DNA from 4 places in the Bradyrhizobium sp. LM2.9 genome. Region 3 is predicted to be linked to each of the others. Evidence: predicted binding sites of a transcription regulator. Region 3 holds the regulator's gene; each other region holds the start of a gene.

Region 1 (4,208 bases), 3.4 Mb from region 3:
GCCACACCCTGGGCATGGTTGCCGGAGGAGAACGCGACCACGCCACCGGCGCGCTTGTCCTGTGGGATCGAGGCGACCTTGTTGAAGGCACCGCGGAACTTGAACGAGCCGGTGCGCTGGAGCATCTCCGGCTTCAGGAACACCTTTGCGCCGACGCGCTCGTTGAGCACGGGAAAGGACAGCAGCGGGGTGCGGACCGCGAAGGGCGCGATCACGCGTGCTGCGGCATCGATATCGGCAGGGCCGATCGGGAGGAGCTGTTCGGTCATGGCCGACCATATCGCGGCTATCGAGCCGCGGGCAAGACACCTCCACGCGAGGATTTCTTCCGCTCAGGCGACGAAGCGCGCCGGCTCCGCCCCGTTCCGGCCCGGCAGCACCGCGCCGACCGCCAAAATGCTGTCGATAAAATCCCAGGCCGAGGCTTCCCAGGTGTAGTTGGCGGCGAATTCGACACAGTCCTGCCGGGAGATGTCGAGCGCGGCGAAGCAGGCGCTGCGCAGATCGTGATCGAGCACGCCAACCGGCGCGTCGCCGATCACGTCGCGGGGCCCCTTCACCGGGAATGCCGCAACCGGCAGGCCGCTTGCGAGCGCTTCCAAGAGGACAAGGCCAAAAGTGTCGGTCTTGCTCGGAAACACGAAGACGTCGGCGGCCGCGTAAATGTCCGCCAATTCCTCGCCGTGTTTTTCGCCGAGGAAGATCGCGTCCGGATAGGCCTCCTCCAGCGCGATACGCCCCGGACCGTCGCCGACGATCACCTTGGTGCCGGGCAAATCGAGGTCAAGGAATGCCTCGAGGTTCTTCTCCACCGCGACCCGGCCGACCGAGAGGAACACCGGTGCCGGCAAACAGAGATCGATCGCGCGAGGATGGAACAAATGGGTGTCGACGCCGCGGGGCCACAGCACCACATTGTCGAAGCCGCGCTCGGTCAGCTCGCGGGCGAGCGCAGGCGTCGCCGCCATCACGGCGCGGCTGGGGCTGTGGAATCGGCGCAGAGCCCGCCAGATCAGCGAGCCCGGCACCGGCACGCGGGCGCGGACATATTCGGGAAAGCGGGTGTGGAAGCTGGTCGTGAAGGGCAGCTTGCGCTGGCGGCAATAGCGGCGGACCATCAGGCCGATCGGACCTTCCGTCGCGATGTGGATGCTGTCCGGGTGCGCCTCTTCGATCAGCTTCGCGATCCGCGCCGGGCGCGGCATGGCCAGCCGCACGTCACGATAGCTCGGCATCGCAAAGGTGCGGAACGATTGCGGCGTCAGGAATGCGAATTCGACGTCGAGGCTTTTGGCGGCGTCAGCCAGTTTGGTCAGCGTCCGAACCACACCGTTGACTTGCGGGTGCCAGGCGTCGGTCGCGACCAGGATGCGCATCAGGCTGCCCTTGTTATGCAGCTTTGGCTGCGATCTGCGGGATCTGTGCCGGCTTCTCGGCCTGGTCCGCCCAGGTGATGATCTCGAAACGGCCGTCGTCGTGCTCGACCAGCGCCGTGCAGCTCTCGACCCAGTCGCCGCAATTCATGTAGCGGATGCCGCCCTCGTCGCGGATCACGGCGTAGTGGATGTGGCCGCAGATCACGCCGGCGGCGTCGTGGCGCCGCGCCTCGGTCGCGAGCGCCTGCTCGAACGCGCCGATATAGTTGACGGCGTTCTTGACCTTCTGCTTGGCCCATTGCGACAGCGACCAATAGGGCACTTTGAACATGCGCCGGAAGAAGTTGACGAAGCGATTCATCTGGATCGCGAAATCGTAGGCCTTGTCGCCGAGATGGGCGAGCCAGCGTGCGTTCTGCACCACGAGGTCGAAGATGTCGCCGTGGATGACGAGATAGCGCTTGCCGTCCACGCCGGTGTGGACGGTGTTCTCGATGACGTCGATGCCGCCGAAATGCGTGCCGTAATAGTTGCGCAGGAACTCGTCGTGATTGCCCGGGATGTAGATGACCTTGGCGCCCTTGCGCGCCTTGCGCAAAAGCTTCTGGACCAGGTCGTTATGCGATTGCGGCCAATGCCAGCTCGATTTCAGCGCCCAGCCGTCGACGATGTCGCCGACGAGGTAGATCGTGTCTGCATCATGGAAGCGCAGGAAGTCGAGCAGAAGGTCGGCTTGAGAACCGCGGGCTCCGAGATGAACGTCGGAGATGAACAACGTGCGAAAGCGCCGCTCAGGGCTCTCGTCACTCACATCGTAACTTCCCATGCGACAGCCTGTAACAATGTCCCGTGACAGGGGGATGACCAATTGAACCTTTGAGGCACCCTCGGATACGAATCGCGCCTTGCCTCGCCTCCCCGCGAATATCAGTCGCATGCGACAATCAGGCGACATCACGCCGCGGCGACCTCCGCAAGAACCCGGAACTGCTGGCTGGATGGGTTAACGGCCGCGCGCTCGCGGCCGGTCTCAGTAAAATCTGTGGAAATGATGGATCGGCCCGTGGCCGTGGCCGACGCTGAAGCGGTCGGCGGCCGCGATCGCCGCGCTGATCCAGGTCTTGGCGTTGCGCACGGCGCGCTCGAGATCCTCGCCCCTGGCCAGCCCGGCGGCGACCGCCGAGGACAGCGAACAGCCGGTACCATGGGTGTTGCTTGTGGCCACGCGCGGCGCGGCGAGCGCGATCGTATTCTTGGCATCGACGAAATAGTCGGTGCTCTCGGCGCCCTCGCCGTGCCCGCCCTTGATCAGGACCGCACGGCAGCCCAACGCCAGCAGCCGGCGCCCCTGGCTCTCGATCTCGGCCTCGCTGGTCGCGACCGGCTCGTCGAGCAGAGCCGCAGCTTCCGGCAGATTGGGCGTGATCACCGAGGCCAGCGGCATCAGTTTGCTGCGCAGGGCGTCGATGGCTTCGGACGCGAGCAGCCGATCACCCGATGTCGCCACCATCACGGGATCGAGCACGATATGTTGGGGTTTCCAGCGCGACAGTGCGGCCGCGATCGCATCGATGCTTGCGACCTGCGCCACCATGCCGATCTTGACCGCGCCGACCTCGAGATCGGAGAATACCGCGTCGATCTGCGCGGTGACGAACTCGGCCGGCACGGCGTGAATGCCGGTGACGCCGCGCGTGTTCTGCGCCGTCAGCGCCGTGATGGCGGAAGCGCCGAAGACACCGAGCGCGGCAAAGGTCTTCAGGTCTGCCTGGATGCCGGCACCGCCGCTCGAATCGGAGCCGGCGATGGTGAGCGCCACGGGGGTGATCATGGGCCGACTTTCCGCTTCCTGGGGACCATGGCCCCTCCTAGCGCGCATATACAGAGGCAGCAAGTTCGCTTGCCAAATCCGGCCGGTTTTGGCCTATTAGCCGGTCAGATATGCCTTCGGAGTGACTGCAATGGTTCCTTTTTTCGTCCAGATCAAATGCAAGCTCGGCCAGTCCTATGTGGTCGCCAATGCGCTTGCCGAAGCCGAGATCGCCTCCGAGATCTATTCCACGGCCGGTCAATACGACCTGCTGGTGAAGTTCTACGTCGACAACGACACCGATATCGGCCACTTCGTCAACGAGAAGGTGCAGGTGCTGCCGGGCATCCAGGACACCCTGACCATCATCACCTTCAAGGCGTTTGGCGCGACCTAACTTCCTTCTTTGCGCTTCGGTCGCGGCGGACCGTCCACCGGCGGCAGCGATTTGAGATAGTCCGCCATCGCCGCGAGATCCTCGTCCGGCAATTGCGAGGTGTTCTTGATCACCCGCGTCATCGCACCGCCGACGCTGTCGCCGTCGGGGAGTTCGCCGGTCTTCAGGAGATAAGCAATATCCTTCGCGCTCCACTCCCCAAGGCCCTTCTGCGTGATGTTGGGCACCCAGCCCTCGCCTTCCGGATTGGGCCCGCCGGCGAAGCGTTCTCCGGCGATGATGCCGCCAAGCGCATTGCGCGGGCTGTGGCATTCCGCGCAATGGCCAAAACTGTTGACGAGATAGGCGCCACGATTCCATTGCGGCGACTTCGCGCTGTCGGCGACGAAAGGCTTGCCGTCCATAAACAAAAGTTTCCAGATGCCGACGTTGCGCCGGATGTCGAAGGGAAAGCGCACATCGTGGTCGCGCACCTTGCCTGCAACGGCCGGCAGCGTTTTCAGATAGGCGAAGAGATCGAGCACGTCCTCGCGCCTGGCATGCTGATAGGACGTGTAGGGAAAGGCCGGAAAATAATGCTGTCCGTCGGGCGAGACCCCGTGCATCACCGCGTTGACGAATTCAG
Region 2 (4,208 bases), 1.1 Mb from region 3:
GGACGGAATGAATCAAATGCGCGGACGCAATCAGCGGCGAGCTCTTGGAGCGCATCGACCGGCTCGGCCGGAATGACCGCAATAAAACCACTGATGGAATCGACGATCGGCCGGATCACCGGAATCGTCCGCGCCTCGCCGGCAAAGGTTGCGCAGGCCGCCAAAAGCTCCGCTTCGGTCGTGCCGGGCGCGAGCGCCATCGGCGCCTTCAGCGTGCCGTGAAAGCCGTATTTGCGGGGATCGGCGGTGATGTCGCGCCAATCGGGCGCGGCATGCAGTGTGTCGCTAGGAAACGGCAATTCGTTGCCGGTATGGGCATCGTAGCCGAGCAGCTCGGCGCCGAAGCGGGAGAGAGCGCTGTTGCTGCCTGCGGCAAAATAGATCGCGTAGCGGGGAAGACCTGTCATCGCCTCAGCATAACCCGGTTTAGGCCGCAACGACAGCCTCGCGCGGCGTTGCCACTGCTGCGAGCAACCGCGTCGCATCGGTGAGATGCACGAGCTTGCCGCCCGCGATGACGGCCACGAGTCGCGGTCGCAGCGGAACGCTGTCGTCGACCAGCAGAATGTCGGCGCGCCGTCCTTCCGCGAGCACGCCACGATCGGCAAGGCCGGTCGCGCGCGCGGGTGCGGCGGAGACCAGGTTCCAGGCCTCGGTCAGCGGCAGCACGCCATCGGCGGCGAGGCGAAACGCAGCGAGCAGCTGCGCTGGATAATAATAGTCCGAGGCCAGCACCGAGCAGAGCCCCTTGGCGATCATGTCGGACGCTTTGGTCCAGCCCGTGTGGCTGCCGCCGCGCACGACGTTCGGCGCGCCGTAGACGATGGCATCGCCGTGGCTGGCTGCCTCCCGCGCCGTCTCCTCGTTGATCGGAAACTCCGCGATCGCCACGCCCATGGCGCGAAAGCCCTGGCGCATCGCCGGCGTCGCATCGTCATGCGAAAGCATCCGCACCTCGGCGGCGCGGGCAGTCGCGGCAAGCCGCGACACGGAAGCCGGGACCTCGCTGGCGCGCGAAAGCACGTGTCCCACCAGCCGGTCGAATTCCTCGCCCGACAGGCCGGTACGCTCCACCATGCGGTTGCGCTTGCGAGGCTTGGCCATGTCCCCGACCGTGCCGTCCATGTGGTCGTTGAAGGCGAACAGGTCGACGCGACCTTTGGCGAGCCATTGGCTCATCTCCTGCTCGGCATCGAGATTGTAGGTCTCGTGGCGCAGGTGGATGCGGGTGTCGGCCGCGAATTGCGGGCGCTGCCGTTCGATCGCTTCCATCAGGCCGCGTGCATTCTCGGCGCTGCGCAGGCCCGGCTCCCACGAACAGGTCGTGGCGTGAAACACCGTGGTGATGCCGTTGCTGATCGCCTGGCGGTCGCTATCGGCGAGCGCCACATCGATCGGGAAGTCGACACCGGCACGCGGCATCATCTGCCGCTCGAAGGCATCGCCATGCAGGTCGACGATGCCGGGCAGCACCAGCAGGTTGCGCGCGTCGATCGCAAGCCGCGCCCGGCCGCGAGAAGCGTCGAGCTGCGCAATGTCCGTTCCGGATACGAGAAGTGAAGTCTCGACGAGCTCGGAGCCGATCAGGGTCCGGCCGCCCTCAAGGAAAATGTCTGTCACGCGACCGCGCTTTGTTTGCTGCTGCCAAGAGGACTGTTGAGAGAACTTGCCCGTGCTTCATATGTCGAGAGGAAATCTTCAATCCCGAGCTTGCGGAAATCGGGCAGTGCTTCACGCAATTTGTCGTGATCCCAGTCCCACCAGGCGAGCCTGGCGAGCCGCCCGGCGATCTCTTCCGAGAACCGGCGGCGGACCATGCGCGCCGGATTGCCGGCGACGACGGTGTAGGCCAGCACGTCCTTGGTGACGATGGCGCCGGCCGCGATCACCGCGCCGGTGCCGATGTTGCGGCCCGGCAGCACGATCGCGCCATGGCCGATCCAGACGTCGTGACCGATATGGACGTGATGCTGGCGCCGCCAGTCGAAGAACTCGGTGTCGTCGCTCTCGCCTTCGAAGTAGGCGCTCGACCGATAAGTGAAGTGCGCCTGCGTGGCGCGGTGCATCGGGTGATTGCCCGGATTGATCCGTGTCATGGCCGCGATCGAGCAGAATTTTCCGATGGTGGTGTAGGTGATCTGGGCGTCGTTCACGACATAGGAGTAATCGCCCATCGTCACGTCGTGCAAAATCGTGCGCGCGCCGACCTCGGTGTAGGCGCCAAGCCTGGTGTCGTGCAGCCTGGCCGAGGGATCGATGGTCGGCTGGACCGAAAGAGCTTTGGCAGCCATGTTGCATCCGAACGAGAGGGCGGGCGTTTCTCTTCGAGCGGCTTGATGACAATGTCATGACGACGCGATGACAGGGGATGAACAGGCGATGAGGTGTGTAGGATCGCCGCACCGCAACGCGCGTGTCACACAAGTGTCAAGCGCCGGCGTTAGCGGTGGGCCCAAGCTACTCTGGAGCCCTGCATGCTGGTGGTTGAAGGTCTGACGTGTCGCTTCGGCGTGAAAGCCGCGGTGGACGACGCTTCGTTTCAAGTTTCCCCCGGCGGCTTCGTCGGCGTGATCGGACGATCCGGCGCCGGCAAGTCGACCCTGCTGCGGACCATCAACCGCCTGGCGACGCCGGCGCAGGGCCGCATCCTGTTCGACGGCATCGACGTCACGGCGCTGCGCGGCAAGGCGTTGCGGCAGTGGCGGGCACGTTCCGCGATGATCTTCCAGCAGTTCAACCTGGTCGGCCGGCTCGACGTGCTCACCAACGTGCTGATGGGACGACTGGCGACGATGCCGACCTGGCGCTCCCTGACGCAGACCTGGCCCGAGCAGGACAAGTTGCTGGCGATGTCCGCGCTCGAGCAGTTCGACATCGCCCCGCTCGCGGCCCAGCGTGCCGACCAGCTCTCCGGGGGCCAGCAGCAACGCGTGGCGATCGCCCGCGCGCTGGTGCAGCAGCCCGACATCATCCTCGCCGACGAGCCGATTGCCTCGCTCGACCCGCGCAATACCAAGATCGTGATGGATGCGCTGCTGCGCATCAACAAGCATTTCGGCATCACCGTGCTCTGCAATCTTCACTCGCTCGATCTGGCGCGCAGCTATTGCGACCGCCTGATCGGCATGGCGCAGGGTCGCGTGGTGTTCGACGGCGCGCCGGCTGAGTTGACCGATCACGTTGCGCGCGAGCTCTACGATCTCGAAGCCGCCGAAATCATGGGCGGCATGCCCGCGCCGGTGCTCCAGGGCGTTCCGGCACTTGGAACGGCGGCCGCCGCCTGAGCCGTGCCTGTTTGGCTTTCAGTTCTTGCGTCAACCGACCCCAACCGATGAAGAGGCTATCATGATCACTCGTAGACTAGTTCTCGCCGCCGCGCTCGCGTTCACGACCTCAGCCTCCGCCGACGACTGGAAAGCCAAAATATCCTGAACTGACCTTCGCGGTCATTCCGGCGGAAAACGCCTCGGGCGTTACCGAGCGCTGGGCGCCGTTCATGAATTATCTTTCCAAGGAACTGGGCGTGAAGGTCACGCTGCGCATCGCCAACGACTACGCCGCCGTCATCGAAGGTCAGCGCGCCGGCAACATCCATATCGCGAGCTATGGCTCGGCCTCGTTCGCACGCGCCCGCCTGACCGGCGTCAAGACCGACGCCTTCGCCAACGACATCAACGCCGACGGCTCGACCGGCTACTACTCCGTGTTCTTCGTCAAGGCGAGCAGCCCCTACAAGAGCATCGATCAGCTCAAAGGCAAGAATCTTGGCCTGGTCGATCCGAACTCGACCTCCGGCAACAACGTGCCGCGTTTCGAGCTCGACAAGATGGGCATCGCGGACGCCGACACCTATTTTGGCAAGGTCGTCTTCACCGGCAGCCATGAGAATGCGATCCTGGCGCTCGCGCAGGGCACCGTCGACGTTGCGGCCAACCAGTGGACCAGCGATGACGATTCGACGCTGGCGCAGATGCTGACCAAGGGCATGTTGAAGAATGCCGACGGTTCGCCGATGAAGAAGGACGATTTCCGTATCATCCACAAGTCGGCGCCGATCATCAACGGCCCCTACGCCTACAATTCAGACCTGCCGGAAGAGGCGAAGGCGGCCATCGCGAAGGCGTTCTTCGACGCGCCGGCCAAGGACAAGGCGGCCTTCGACCGTCTCCAGGACGGCCAGAAGAAGGGTTTTCATCCCGCCACCACCA
Region 3 (4,208 bases):
CTGGAACAGGTTCGACATGTGCCAGAGCTTCGTGGCCTGCTCCTGCAACGCTTTGACCAGCGCGGGATGGGCATGGCCGAGCGCGTTCACCGCGACACCCGAGGTGAAATCGAGATAGCGCTCGCCATTGGTCGCAATCAGCCAGCAGCCTTCGCCGCGCTCGAAACCGAGGTCGGTTCTGGCGAAAACGGGGAGCAAATGCGGCGCTGCGCTGTTGGTCATGATGTCACTTGGATGTTGCGGACGGTGTGACGCGTGCATTGCGCAACGCACCATTGACCGGCCCGGAAAACGAAACGTGCCGCCTTTTCGGGGCGGCACGTGTCACTATCTTATGCTTGGGAAGACGGGTGTCAATGCCGCCCGGAAAGCCTCGCGAAACGCTGAATCCGTAGTCTTGCGGTGCCGATTTCGCGGATTTCACCACGGAACATGTGGAAGCGAGTCGGCGGACTCTTGCGCGGGAGTCACGCCATATTGTAGCGTTTGGATTGTCAGATACGACATCTCGTGCAGTGGTTCTGATCTCTAAGTCCTTATGTACCGGCGTAAACGTTCGGGCGTTCTAGTCACGCCCGGCGAGCCTTAAGGGATTCTGGCGGCACGGGTTTTTAAAGGCTTAGGCATTCGCTGCGAGGCGCCAGGATGGCAGGCCGGCAGCGAGGGAAAGGGTGCAATGACAGTTTTGACCTGGTCCGATGATCGCGTCGAGCAGCTTAAAAAGCTCTGGGAGGCCGGACTTTCGGCCAGCCAGATCGCGGCTGAGCTCGGTAATGTGACCCGCAATGCCGTGATCGGCAAAGTGCACAGGCTCGGCCTGTCGGGTCGCGCCAAGAGCCCTTCATCGGCAGCGCCCCGGCCGCGCAAGGCGCGCCCCGCGCAGCATATGATGCGGGTGACCCGCCCGATCTCGCGCGGCAACACCGCGCTGGCACAGGCCTTCGAGGTCGAAGTGGAGGCCGAACCGGTCACCTACGACAACGTGGTGCCGATGAGCCAGCGGCTGACGCTGCTCGAGCTGAACGAGGCGACCTGCCACTGGCCGGTCGGCGATCCCTCGACCCCGGACTTCTTCTTCTGCGGCGGCAAGGCGCTGTCCGGCCTGCCCTATTGCGCACAACACTCGCGCGTCGCGTATCAGCCGGCGTCGGATCGGCGCCGCGCACCGGTGAAGCCGAGCCCGCGCTGAGCTAGCGGATTTAGCTGACTGCAAGGGCGGCGCCGTCACACGATGACGCCTCGGCCCACTTGATGTCGTCCCGGACAAGCGTGCCAAAAGCGCGTGTCGATCCGGAACGACGGCGGAGCTTGAAGCGAGTTACGCCTGCTGCTCCGCCTTGGCAAAACGATCATCCAGCGCGTAGCCGGCGCCGCGGACGGTGCGGATCGGGTCCTGCTCGCGGCCGAGATTGAGCAGCTTGCGCAGGCGGCCGATATGCACGTCGACGGTACGCTCGTCGATGTAGATGTCGCGGCCCCAGACGCTGTCGAGCAGTTGCTCGCGCGAGAACACCCGCCCCGGATGCTCCAGGAAGAACTCCAGCAGGCGATATTCGGTCGGGCCGAGATCGATCGGCCGGCCCGAGCGCGCCACGCGGCGCTTGTCGCGGTCGAGCTCGATGTCGCCAAAGGCGAGCACGGCGGCGAGCCGCTCGGGGCTTGCGCGCCGCAGCAGGCCCTTCACGCGCGCCAGGAGCTCCGGCACCGAGAACGGCTTGACGATGTAATCGTCGGCGCCGGTCGCAAGACCCCGCACCCGCTCGCTTTCCTCGCCGCGCGCGGTAAGCATGATGATCGGGAGCTGCTTGGTCTCGGGACGGGTGCGAAGCCGCCGGCACAATTCGATGCCTGACAGGCCCGGCAGCATCCAGTCGAGCACGATCAAATCGGGGATGTGCTCCTTGAGACGGGTGTCGGCGTCGTCGCCGCGCATGACCGTCTCGACGTCATAGCCGTCGCCTTCGAGGTTGTAGCGGAGAAGCTCGGTCAGGGCTTCCTCGTCCTCAACCACCATAATGCGTGCGCCCATCTCGGTCGTTGCTCCCTAGGTGTTTGGTATCGAGCTGGCGAAGGTCGTCATATCGCCCTTCGGCCGCTTGTCGGTGATTGCCTGGCCCTCGATCATGTAGAACACGGTCTCGGCGATGTTGGTGGCGTGGTCGCCGATCCGCTCGATGTTCTTGGCGCAGAACATCAAATGGATGCAGAACGAGATGTTGCGCGGATCCTCCATCATGTAGGTGAGGAGCTCGCGGAACAGCGAAGTGCAGATGGCGTCGACTTCCTCGTCGCCCTTCCACACCGCCATCGCCGCCGGCAAATCATGCGCGGCATAGGCGTCCAGCACCGACTTGACCTGCTGCTGCACGAGGTCGGTCATGTGCTCCAGGCCGCGGAACAGCTTGAGCGGATGGAAATCCGTCTCCAGCGCCGCGACGCGCTTGCCCATGTTCTTGGCGAGGTCGCCGATGCGCTCGAGATCGGTCGCGACGCGCATGGCACCGACGATCTCGCGCAGATCGACCGCCATCGGCTGACGGCGGGCGATGGTGAGCACGGCGCGCTCCTCAATGCGCTTCTGCAGCGCGTCGAGCTCGATGTCGATGGTGACGACGCGCTGGCCGAGCGGAACGTCACGGCGGATCAGCGCGTCGACGGAATCGACGATCATGCGCTCGGCGATGCCGCCCATCTCGGCAACCAGCCGGGTGAGTTCCTGGAGGTCGGTGTCGAAGGCCTTTGCGGTATGTTCAGAACCCATGTCGCGTCTCCTCAGCCGAACCGGCCGGTGATGTAATCCTGCGTGCGCCGGTCGGTCGGCGACGTAAAGATCTTGTTGGTGTCGTCGAACTCGATCAGCTCGCCGAGATACATGAAGGCGGTCTTGTCGGAGACGCGCGCCGCCTGCTGCATGTTGTGGGTGACGATCGCGATCGTGTAGTCCTCGGAGAGCTCCTGGATCAGCTCCTCGACCTTGGCGGTCGAGATCGGGTCGAGCGCCGAGCAGGGTTCGTCGAACAGGATCACCTCGGGCCGCACCGCGACGGTGCGGGCGATGCAGAGGCGTTGCTGCTGGCCGCCGGAGAGCGACAGGCCGGAGGCGTTGAGCTTGTCCTTGACCTCGTTCCACAGCGCGCCGCCGCGCAGCGCCTTCTCGACCCGGCCGTCCATCTCGGACTTTGATATCTTCTCGTAGAGACGGATGCCGAACGCGATGTTTTCGTAGATCGTCATCGGGAACGGCGTCGGCTTCTGGAACACCATGCCGACGCGGGCGCGCAGCAAATTGAGGTCCAGCCTGGGGTCGAGGATGTTGGTCTGGTCGAGCATGAGCTGACCGGTGGCGCGCTGGCCCGGATAGAGGTCGTACATCCGGTTGAAGATGCGCAGCAGGGTCGACTTGCCGCAGCCCGACGGGCCGATGAACGCCGTGACGCGATTGGCGCCGAGCGTCAGGTTGATGTTCTTCAGCGCGTGGTGCTCGCCGTAATAGAAGTTCAGGTTGCGAACGGTCACCTTGGGGGGGGCCTCGGGCAGCACCGGCGCGTGGGGCAGCCCGCCGGCCGCGCTCATCGATACGGAAAGATCACTCATTTTGCGGTCCTCTCGGCGCCAAGGATGCGCGCGCCAATATTCAGGGCAAGAACGGTCAGGGTGATGAGCAGCGCGCCGCTCCAGGCCAGCTGCTTCCAATAGGCGTAGGGGCTCTGCACGAAGTTGTTGATAGTGACCGGCAGGTTCGCCATCGTCTTGTTCAGGCCGAGGCTGAAGAACTGGTTCGACAGCGCGGTGAAGAGCAGCGGCGCGGTCTCGCCGGCGACGCGGGCAGTCGCAAGCAGCACGCCGGTGATGAGACCCGATCGGGCAGCACGATAAGCGATGCGCTTGATCACCAGCGAGCGCGGCAGGCCAAGCGCCGAGGCCGCCTCGCGCAGTGCGTTCGGCACCAGCAGCAGCATGTCCTCAGTCGTGCGCAGCACCACCGGGATGACGATGACCGCGAGCGCGAGACTGCCGGCGATCGCCGAGAAGCCGCGCATCGGCACCACCACCGCGCCGTAGATGAACAGGCCGATGATGATCGAGGGCGCCGACAGCAGGATGTCGTTGATGAAGCGGATCACCGAGGTCAGCCGGTCGTTGCGGCCGTATTCGGCGAGATAGGTGCCGGCGAACATGCCGAGCGGCGCGCCGATGCCGACGCCGAT
Region 4 (4,208 bases), 5.0 Mb from region 3:
GCGCGGCGAGGATTCCTTGAGCGACTTACCACGGCCAGACAGACTCGGATTTGTCATGAAGTAGTTGTGAGCGTTGAAAGGCTCCTCGCCCTTCGCGGTCTTCATACGCGTTGAGGACCCGTCCGGCAACAACTGCCAGCTCTGCTCGTTGTCCTTGAGATTCGCGACCATGATCTGTTCGAGAACCTGCTGATGCACCGTGGGATTTTGCAGCGGACACAGCACCTCGACGCGGCGGTCGAGGTTGCGCGGCATCATGTCGGCCGAGGAGATATACACAGCCGCTTTCGCGCTCGGCAGGCCCTGGCCCATGCCGAAGCAGTAGATTCGGCCGTGTTCCAGGAAGCGTCCGATGATCGACTTGACGCGGATGTTCTCCGACAGGCCGGGGATGCCGGGCCGCAGGCAACAGATGCCGCGCACCACGAGCTCGACCTGCACGCCCGCCTGTGAGGCCTCGTAGAGTGCGTCGATGATGTCGGGGTCGACCAGCGCGTTCATCTTCATCCAGACCGCACCGGGCCGGCCGTGCCGCGTGTGCGCGGTCTCGCCCTGGATGTGCTCGATGATGCGTTTGCGCAAGGTCAGCGGCGACACCGCCATCTTTTCCAGATCGCTCGGCGCCGCATAGCCGGTGATGAAGTTGAACACGCGCGCAGCGTCGCGGCCGATGGTCGGCTCCGAGGTGAAGTAGGAGAGGTCGGTGTAGATGCGCGCGGTCACCGGGTGGTAATTGCCGGTGCCGGTGTGGACGTAGGTTGTCAGGCTGCCGCCCTCGCGGCGCACCACCATCGACAGCTTCGCGTGCGTCTTCAGTTCGAGGAAGCCATAGACGACCTGGACGCCGGCGCGTTCGAGATCGCGCGCCCAGCGGATGTTGGCCTCTTCGTCGAAGCGCGCCTTCAGCTCGATCAGCGCGGTGACGGATTTGCCGGCTTCGGCGGCTTCCACAAGCGCGCGCACGATCGGCGAGTTGCTGGAGGTGCGGTAGAGCGTCTGCTTGATGGCGACGACGTCGGGGTCGCGCGTCGCCTGCTGGAGAAACTGCACCACCACGTCGAAGGATTCGTAGGGATGATGGACGACGAGGTCCTTCTGCCGGATCGCCGCGAAGATGTCGCCGCCGTGCTCGCGCACGCGCTCGGGATGGCGCGGGACGTAAGGGGTGAATTCGAGATCGGGCCGGTCGAGGCGGGTGAGCTGCGAGAGCTCGTTCATGGCCAGTACGCCGTCGACCAGCAACACCTCGTCGTCGGCGGCCGATAGCGCATGCTGCACGAAGCTGCGCAGCTGCTCCGGCATCTTGGCGTCGATCTCGAGCCGGATCACCGACCCGCGGCGGCGGCGCTTCAGCGCGGTCTCGAATAGGCGGACGAGATCCTCGGCCTCTTCCTCGATCTCGAGCTCGGAGTCGCGGATGATGCGGAAAGCGCCCTGGCCTTGAAGATTGTAGCCGGGGAACAGGCGGTTGATGAACAGCGCGGTGGCCTGCTCCAGCGAGATCAGCCGGACGACCTTGCCGTCAGCCGGTAGGCGGATGAAGCGGTCGATCTTGCCGGGCATGCGGATCAGCGCGTTCATCTGCTTGCCGTCGGCGGCGCGCGTGAGCTGGAGCGCGATGGTGAAGCCGAGGCTCGGAATGAACGGGAAGGGGTGGGCCGGGTCGATCGCGAGCGGTGTCAGCAGCGGAAACACATTGCTGAGGAAGTAGTCCTCGACCCAGGTTCGCTCCGCCTTGGTGACCTCCTTGCCCTCGACCAGAACGATGCCCTCGTTGGCCAACGTGCCGCGCAGGTCGCGCCAGATCGCCTGCTGGTCGGAGGCCAGTTGCGAGACGGTCCGGTTGATAAGCGCGAGCTGCTCGGACGGCGTCAGGCCGTCGGGGCTGCGTTCGGCAATGCCCTCGCGCACCTGGGCCTTGATGCCGGCGACGCGGACCATGAAGAACTCGTCGAGATTATTCGCTGAAATCGACAGGAATCGCACCCGCTCCAGCATGGGGTGGCTGGCATTGACCGATTCCTCCAGGACGCGGCGGTTGAAGTGCAGCCAGGAGAGCTCGCGATTGATGAACCGCTCGGGGCTGGATGCGATCGCCGGATGGCCCTCGGCTTCCGGATCTTTTTCTTTAATTTCAACAGCTTGCGCAGAGTCCATTAGAAATCGATCCATCCAGTTCGCCCAAATTTGCGGCTTATGCGCAAAACCGTCGGGAGCATGTGTTAGAGCGATGACGTTTCGATGACATTGATGTTCCGCTGCCGGGCCGCGTCAAGCCGCCTTGGTCAGACATCCCGCAAGAGCTCGGCGGCCAGGGCCCGGGTGACGGGACGGCCGAGGCGCAGGGCCTCGCTGTCCAGCAGCTCCACGGCCTGCCGGGCGGCGGCCGAGGACCGCTCCAGGCGGGTAGCGAGGTAGCTGACCACGCTCTCGTCCACGGCGAGCTGGCGGTCGGCGCAGAATTTGACGATCAGGCCGCGGAAGAGCTGGTCGTCAGGCGGCAGCAGCGCGATGACAGGCACGGCGCGCAGCCGCGAGCGCAGGTCGGGCAGCTCGATCTTGAGCGATGCCGGCATCTGGCGCCCGGTGAAGAGGACGTAGGCGTCGTCCTCGCGGGCCAGGTTCATCAGATGGAACAAGGCGCGCTCGTCAAATTCCCTGACCTTGGGATCCTCGACCACCAGCGCGCCGGTGACGAGCGCACCCGGGACGGCTTCGGCGGTCAGCGCATTGGCGGTGGTCGAACGGGCGCCCGAAGCCTCGGACCAGATCGCGGCGAGATGGCTCTTGCCGCTCCCTTCCGGGCCGGCCAGCCACATGATCCGGTTCGGCCATTCCGGCCAGGCGTCGATGAGGGCAACACCGGCGGCGTTGGCGGGGCCTTCGAGGAAATTGTCCCGGCTCAGGCTCTCCGCATGCGGAAGCGAAAACGCCAATTGTCGGGGATGAACGCGGCCTGGCACGCTTGCTTTGCTCCGTGCCGGCGTGCCGGCTTCGTTTGAGGAGATGCGACTTAATCGAGCGGAGTTGGCCTTTTGCGGGGCCGCATCCCAACTCATTTGGCCTCGATAGTGCTACTTGATAAGTACTACTTGGCTTCGATCGTACTCATGTGCCGCAACCACTCGACGAGATAGAGCGACACCGAGGAGAGCGTGAAGACCGTGACGAGGCCCATCAGGATTATATCATAAGGACCGGGCTTGAAGCCGAAGGCGAGGGCGGCCAGCACCAGCGCCGCGAATGCCACCTGGGCCACAGTGTTGAGCTTGGATACCCTCGAGGGCTTCATCTCGACAGGGCGGTCGAACAGCCACGAAACGATCACGGCGGCGACGATCATGATGTCGCGCGAGACCACCAGGATGACGATCCAGCGCGGAATCGCACCCCAGATGCCCAGGGCCATGTAGATCGAGACCAGCAGCGCCTTGTCGGCGAGCGGGTCGAGCAAGGCGCCGAGCTCGCTCGTCATGTTGAAGCGCTTGGCAAGGAAGCCGTCGACCGCGTCGCTGATACCCGCGATCAGGAAGACGGCGAACGCCACCTCCATTTGGCTCGACACGATGGCCCAGACGATGATCGGGACCAGCATGATGCGGCCCAGGGTAATGATATTCGGAATACTCACGAAAGCGCTTCCCGGCACCCGGTCTGACCTCGAATCCGGCCCTTAGAGGCTGAACCGGTTGATATCTCTACATAGTATACGAAGGCGCGCCATGCGAGCCATTGCGCGTCCCCGGAATTCGACGTAACCAGCCGCAAACCCACTGGAAATCGGGCATGACCGACCGCAAAAACGGCCTCACTTACGCCGATTCAGGCGTCGATATCGACGCGGGCAACCGCCTGGTCGACCTGATCAAGCCGATGGTGCGCGCCACCGCTCGGCCCGGCGCCGACGCCGAAATCGGCGGATTCGGCGGCCTGTTCGACCTCAAGGCGGCCGGCTTCAAGGACCCCATCCTGGTGGCCGCGACCGACGGGGTCGGCACCAAGGTCAAGATCGCGATCGAGACCGGCCTGCATGGCGGGATCGGCATCGACCTTGTCGCCATGAGCGTCAACGACCTTGTGGTGCAGGGCGCCGAGCCGCTGTTCTTCCTGGATTATTTTGCCTGCGGCAAGCTCGATCCGGAGGCGACCGCCTCGATCGTCGCCGGTGTCGCCGAAGGCTGCCGCGAATCCGGTTGCGCCCTGATCGG

What was found. The regulator PhoB, encoded in region 3, activates phosphate uptake and scavenging genes when phosphate is short. The targets are predictions, from matches to a motif close to TGTCATNNANCTGTCAT.
Region 1: a site for PhoB is predicted at 2,226-2,242, ahead of ACVWW3_RS17210 (UDP-2,3-diacylglucosamine diphosphatase). Genes of this name have one in related genera too.
Region 2: a site for PhoB is predicted at 2,337-2,353, ahead of phnC (phosphonate ABC transporter ATP-binding protein). Genes of this name have one in related genera too.
Region 4: a site for PhoB is predicted at 2,231-2,247, ahead of ACVWW3_RS08965 (RNA degradosome polyphosphate kinase). Genes of this name have one in related genera too.

The regions. Positions count from the first base shown of each region.
Region 1 covers NZ_JBSRYJ010000002.1:3,206,600-3,210,807, forward strand. The annotation lists gene ACVWW3_RS17200 (threonine/serine dehydratase) at 1-269, opposite strand, end outside; gene ACVWW3_RS17205 (glycosyltransferase family 4 protein) at 333-1,376, opposite strand; gene ACVWW3_RS17210 (UDP-2,3-diacylglucosamine diphosphatase) at 1,390-2,202, opposite strand; gene thiD (bifunctional hydroxymethylpyrimidine kinase/phosphomethylpyrimidine kinase) at 2,407-3,207, opposite strand; gene ACVWW3_RS17220 (Lrp/AsnC ligand binding domain-containing protein) at 3,338-3,583, shown strand; gene ACVWW3_RS17225 (c-type cytochrome) at 3,580-4,208, opposite strand, start outside.
Region 2 covers NZ_JBSRYJ010000002.1:5,513,609-5,517,816, reverse strand. The annotation lists gene ACVWW3_RS28615 (DUF1045 domain-containing protein) at 1-407, opposite strand, end outside; gene ACVWW3_RS28610 (alpha-D-ribose 1-methylphosphonate 5-triphosphate diphosphatase) at 427-1,620, opposite strand; gene ACVWW3_RS28605 (chloramphenicol acetyltransferase) at 1,617-2,291, opposite strand; gene phnC (phosphonate ABC transporter ATP-binding protein) at 2,475-3,284, shown strand; partial or broken gene phnD (phosphonate ABC transporter substrate-binding protein) at 3,346-4,208, shown strand, end outside.
Region 3 covers NZ_JBSRYJ010000002.1:6,610,011-6,614,218, reverse strand. The annotation lists partial or broken gene ACVWW3_RS33865 (acetylornithine transaminase) at 1-222, opposite strand, end outside; gene ACVWW3_RS33860 (GcrA family cell cycle regulator) at 677-1,189, shown strand; gene phoB (phosphate regulon transcriptional regulator PhoB) at 1,319-2,029, opposite strand; gene phoU (phosphate signaling complex protein PhoU) at 2,045-2,761, opposite strand; gene pstB (phosphate ABC transporter ATP-binding protein PstB) at 2,773-3,594, opposite strand; gene pstA (phosphate ABC transporter permease PstA) at 3,591-4,208, opposite strand, start outside.
Region 4 covers NZ_JBSRYJ010000002.1:1,603,147-1,607,354, forward strand. The annotation lists gene ACVWW3_RS08965 (RNA degradosome polyphosphate kinase) at 1-2,157, opposite strand, end outside; gene ACVWW3_RS08970 (chromosomal replication initiator DnaA) at 2,286-2,963, opposite strand; gene ACVWW3_RS08975 (CDP-alcohol phosphatidyltransferase family protein) at 3,089-3,631, opposite strand; gene purM (phosphoribosylformylglycinamidine cyclo-ligase) at 3,787-4,208, shown strand, end outside.